2 regions of the Paenibacillus sp. FSL L8-0502 genome follow, and region 1 is predicted to be linked to the other one. Evidence: a T-box and tRNA genes for the amino acid it is inferred to sense, from the RefSeq annotation. Region 1 holds a T-box; the other holds one or more tRNA genes.

The links. A T-box is a leader RNA that pairs with one kind of tRNA and senses whether it is charged. The one in region 1 lies ahead of ileS (isoleucine--tRNA ligase), so its partner is inferred to be a tRNA-Ile.
Region 2: it has a tRNA-Ile gene. The T-box ahead of ileS (isoleucine--tRNA ligase) is inferred to sense a tRNA for this amino acid. The anticodon was not compared.

What each region holds. Positions count from the first base shown of each region.
Region 1 is NZ_CP151958.1:3,715,385-3,717,741, forward strand. It holds gene ileS (isoleucine--tRNA ligase) at 1-841, opposite strand, end outside; T-box leader at 921-1,202, opposite strand; gene NSQ57_RS16075 (DivIVA domain-containing protein) at 1,370-1,879, opposite strand; gene NSQ57_RS16080 (YlmH/Sll1252 family protein) at 2,052-2,357, opposite strand, start outside.
Region 2 is NZ_CP151958.1:414,013-416,369, forward strand. It holds rRNA gene NSQ57_RS01765 (23S ribosomal RNA) at 1-624, shown strand, start outside; rRNA gene rrf (5S ribosomal RNA) at 778-894, shown strand; tRNA gene NSQ57_RS01775 (tRNA-Ile) at 931-1,007, shown strand; tRNA gene NSQ57_RS01780 (tRNA-Ala) at 1,029-1,104, shown strand; tRNA gene NSQ57_RS01785 (tRNA-Asn) at 1,109-1,184, shown strand; tRNA gene NSQ57_RS01790 (tRNA-Met) at 1,220-1,293, shown strand; tRNA gene NSQ57_RS01795 (tRNA-Ser) at 1,297-1,388, shown strand; tRNA gene NSQ57_RS01800 (tRNA-Glu) at 1,421-1,492, shown strand; tRNA gene NSQ57_RS01805 (tRNA-Val) at 1,499-1,574, shown strand; tRNA gene NSQ57_RS01810 (tRNA-Met) at 1,604-1,677, shown strand; tRNA gene NSQ57_RS01815 (tRNA-Asp) at 1,703-1,779, shown strand; tRNA gene NSQ57_RS01820 (tRNA-Phe) at 1,845-1,917, shown strand; tRNA gene NSQ57_RS01825 (tRNA-Thr) at 1,944-2,019, shown strand; tRNA gene NSQ57_RS01830 (tRNA-Tyr) at 2,024-2,109, shown strand; tRNA gene NSQ57_RS01835 (tRNA-His) at 2,129-2,201, shown strand; tRNA gene NSQ57_RS01840 (tRNA-Gln) at 2,219-2,293, shown strand; tRNA gene NSQ57_RS01845 (tRNA-Lys) at 2,298-2,357, shown strand, end outside.

The DNA.
Region 1 (2,357 bases):
GGCCAACCAGTTCTGAACCAGATAGCGTGCCAATCACTTCATGCTCGCCTTTAATGACGTCTTCAACCAGATTTTTAGCAACGATGTATACACCGTCTTCCTGCTTCACACGTGCATATTCCAGTTCAGGGTTGACGGCGAGCGCCACGTGACTCGGCAAGGTCCAAGGTGTTGTCGTCCAAGCCAGTACATATTCACCACTGCTATGCAGCTTGAATTTGGCCGTGGCACTCAGATCCTTTACATCTTTGTAGCCCTGCGCTACTTCATGAGAACTTAGCGTTGTCTGACAATCCGGACAATACGGACTCACACGATGACCACGATACAGCAGATCTTTTTCATGAATGGTCGCCAAAATGTTCCATACGCTCTCGATATAGTTATTATCCAATGTAATGTACGGGTTATCGAGGTCTGTCCAGTATCCGATCGCTTCGGTTAGATCACGCCATTGTTGCTCGTATTCAAACACGCTCGCCTTACATTTTTTTATAAACTTTTCAACGCCGTATTCTTCAATTTCAGGTTTATGGGAGATCCCCAGTTGCTTCTGTACACCTAATTCTACCGGCAAGCCATGCGTGTCCCAGCCTGCCTTACGTACGACGCGGTATCCCTTCATTGTCTGATATCGGCCCACAAAATCCTTAATTACACGGCCCAGCACGTGACCGATATGCGGTTTACCGTTAGCTGTTGGTGGGCCCTCATAGAACACAAAATTTGGCTTTCCTTCACGATTTGTGATGGATTTACGGAATGTGTCCTCCTGCTTCCATTTGCTCAGGATGCGCAGGTCACGGGACCGTGCTTTTTCTTTAACATCCACTCTGTTCATACTGTCATACTCCCTCTCTGCTCATCATTGATTTCCCTAGCATTTCCTAAAAAAAGCAACAAAAAAAGCCCCATCCCTGTAAAGGGACGAGACTGTGCTCGCGTTACCACCCTGATTCCGTAAAAATAGACCATTCTAAAAATACAGTCTCATCACGGCTCTCTGAGCCCCACTCAACTACAGCAGGGCGCCATTATAACGCATGGCAAACGGTGATTGCTTACACACGCCATACATCTTAAGCGCTTCAGCTCACTTCTCCGGGAGGATCTTCGGTCATGTTCTGAACGTTGGCTTGCACCGGAAGGCCAACTCTCTGAGGGACAAATCATGACGTACTCGTTCCCATCAACGAATTAAACATGTTAAATTCATCGAATATTAAACAGCAACATCGTTACCTTGAATAACAACCATCAGCCGACGGACGGATAATCATTGAATTCAGTATAGTATTTACAGTTATAGCCTGTTTAAAGTGAAAAGTCAACCCTAACAACGTCTAATAAAAGCTTGTCAGAAATGAAATTAGTAAATTTCTTTCATCTCACGCTCGCGTTCCAGTACTTCGCGTTCCCGGTTTTCAAGAGCTTCCCAGCCGTCTTGGCTTAACAAGTCAAGCTGTGCTTCCACCAGTGTACGAAACCGTGCTCGGTAAATCGATGCCTGCTTCTTCAGCTCTTCAACCTCCAACGCGATCTTGCGGGATTTGGACAATGCTTCGTTCACAATACGGTCCGCATTTTTTTCCGCTTCCTTCACGATCAATTGGGATTCTTTCTTGGCGTTGTTACGAACTTCATCTGCGGCTTCCTGCGCTACGATAATCGTCTTACTCAGCGTATCCTCAATGGTCGCGAAATGATCGAGCTTCTCCTGTACGTTCAACAACTCGGTGCTCAGTTCTTTATTTTCACGAATAACGCCCTCGTAATCTTTGATCACCTGATCCAAAAATTCATTAACCTGATCCTCATCATAACCGCGAAGCCGGCGGGCAAATTCCTTGTTATGTATATCCAATGGCGTTAATGGCATGCCGTCCACCTCCTATAAGATTGACAAAAAATACATTTTCCGCGTCACGACGCTCACTATCATCTATCGGTCATCATACCCCGTTTTGTGAATACTGTACAGAGCAAAATCGTTCCAGTTCTTCGCTATAGCTTAATTCTTTCGACAGAAAGCTCGTGATTCCTGCCTACAGCTATACAAACTTACCAATTTTGACACGGAATCTTCCCTTTTTTGTCATCCCGTCTGTTTCAAGCACTTTGAAACGCCCAAAACCCTGCATGGAAATAATGTCTCCAGCTTTAAGTGGAGTGGATGGATTCTCCTCCACCTTCCAATTTACCCTGCACCGTCCCGCCCGAATCGGTGTTAATATTTTACTGCGGCTTAGCTTGTACACATCGCTGGCAATACCGTCCAGACGCAAAGAAGCGACCGTCAGGTCTAGCGTCTCTAATGCAACTTCCTTCGTTCGCAGACTCGCTACAGGCAACAGTTC
Region 2 (2,357 bases), 2.5 Mb from region 1:
AGAGTAACGGAGGCGCCCCAAGGTTCCCTCAGAATGGTTGGAAATCATTCGAAGAGTGCAAAGGCAGAAGGGAGCTTGACTGCGAGACCTACAAGTCGAGCAGGGACGAAAGTCGGGCTTAGTGATCCGGTGGTACCGCATGGAAGGGCCATCGCTCAACGGATAAAAGCTACCCTGGGGATAACAGGCTTATCTCCCCCAAGAGTCCACATCGACGGGGAGGTTTGGCACCTCGATGTCGGCTCATCGCATCCTGGGGCTGAAGTAGGTCCCAAGGGTTGGGCTGTTCGCCCATTAAAGCGGTACGCGAGCTGGGTTCAGAACGTCGTGAGACAGTTCGGTCCCTATCTGTCGTGGGCGTAGGAAATTTGAGAGGAGCTGTCCTTAGTACGAGAGGACCGGGATGGACGTACCGCTGGTGTACCAGTTGTTCCGCCAGGAGCACCGCTGGGTAGCTATGTACGGAAGGGATAAGCGCTGAAAGCATCTAAGCGTGAAGCCCCCCTCAAGATGAGATTTCCCAATTAGTAAGACCCCTTGAAGACGACGAGGTAGATAGGTTGGGGGTGGAAGTGCAGTAATGCATGGAGCTGACCAATACTAATCGGTCGAGGGCTTATCCTAAAAAATAAAACGCAAATGAGTTTCGGATCCAGTTTTCAGGGTGTAACCTTGAACGTATGTACAAGTGACATACAACAAGCGCATGGCTATTCATTCACACGACAAGTGGTGAGCCGAATAACCGTACGGAAGAATTTGCGTAGCAAATTCATGTTTGGTGGCGATAGCGGAGGGGTTCCACACGTACCCATCCCGAACACGACCGTTAAGCCCTCCAGCGCCGATGGTACTTGGACCGCAGGGTCCTGGGAGAGTAGGACGTCGCCAAGCGATATCCTTTAGAGGATGATAATGTTTTACATGTTAGGGCCTTTAGCTCAGCTGGTTAGAGCGCACCCCTGATAAGGGTGAGGTCGGTGGTTCGAGTCCACTAAGGCCCACCACTTCTAGAATAACAAAAAATTGGGGCCATAGCTCAGCTGGGAGAGCGCCTGCCTTGCACGCAGGAGGTCAGCGGTTCGATCCCGCTTGGCTCCACCAATATTCCCTGATAGCTCAGTTGGTAGAGCACTCGACTGTTAATCGAGTTGTCACAGGTTCGAGTCCTGTTCGGGGAGCCATATTTTGAATATTTCTGAATTTTATATATTAAGGTGGCGGCGTAGCTCAGCTGGCTAGAGCGTACGGTTCATACCCGTGAGGTCGGGGGTTCGATCCCCTCTGCCGCTACTCGGAGAGATACCCAAGTGGCTATAAGGGGACCCTCTGCTAAGGGGTTAGACTGCGAAAGTGGTGCGAGGGTTCGAATCCCTCTCTCTCCGCCATCAATTTATTGAGACCAGAACTTATTTTGCAAGGCCCGTTGGTCAAGGGGTTAAGACACCTCCCTTTCACGGAGGTAACAGGGGTTCGAATCCCCTACGGGTCATAATATGGAGGCTTAGCTCAGCTGGGAGAGCATCTGCCTTACAAGCAGAGGGTCGGGGGTTCGATCCCCTCAGCCTCCACCATAAGAAAATTTGAGAATGCCTTTTAATGTCGCGGGGTGGAGCAGTTCGGTAGCTCGTCGGGCTCATAACCCGAAGGTCGTAGGTTCAAATCCTGCCCCCGCAATTAATTTCCTATTGGAAATGCCTCTGGAACTGTGGTGTAGAGGCCTAACATGCCTGCCTGTCACGCAGGAGATCGCGGGTTCGAATCCCGTCAGTTCCGCCATTTTAACTTCATATATAATTGGCATATATAATGCGGTTATATGATGTAGTAATAAAATAAAATATGGCTCGGTAGCTCAGTCGGTAGAGCAGAGGACTGAAAATCCTCGTGTCGGCGGTTCGATTCCGTCCCGAGCCACCTTTCAAGTGGGAAATGAGTAATGTGCCGGTGTAGCTCAACTGGTAGAGCAACTGACTTGTAATCAGTAGGTTGGGGGTTCAAGTCCTCTCGCCGGCACCATTTTGGAGGATTAGCGAAGTGGCCAAACGCATCAGACTGTAAATCTGCTCCCTTACGGGTTCGGTGGTTCGAATCCATCATCCTCCACCAGTCTTTTCATAATCATATGGCGGTCGTGGCGAAGTGGTTAACGCACCGGACTGTGACTCCGGCATTCGTGGGTTCAAGCCCCATCGGCCGCCCTTTATTCTTAATCTATTGGGGATTAGCCAAGCGGTAAGGCAACGGACTTTGACTCCGTCATGCATAGGTTCAAATCCTATATCCCCAGCCATTAAGAGCCATTAGCTCAGTTGGTAGAGCACCTGACTTTTAATCAGGGTGTCGAAGGTTCGAGT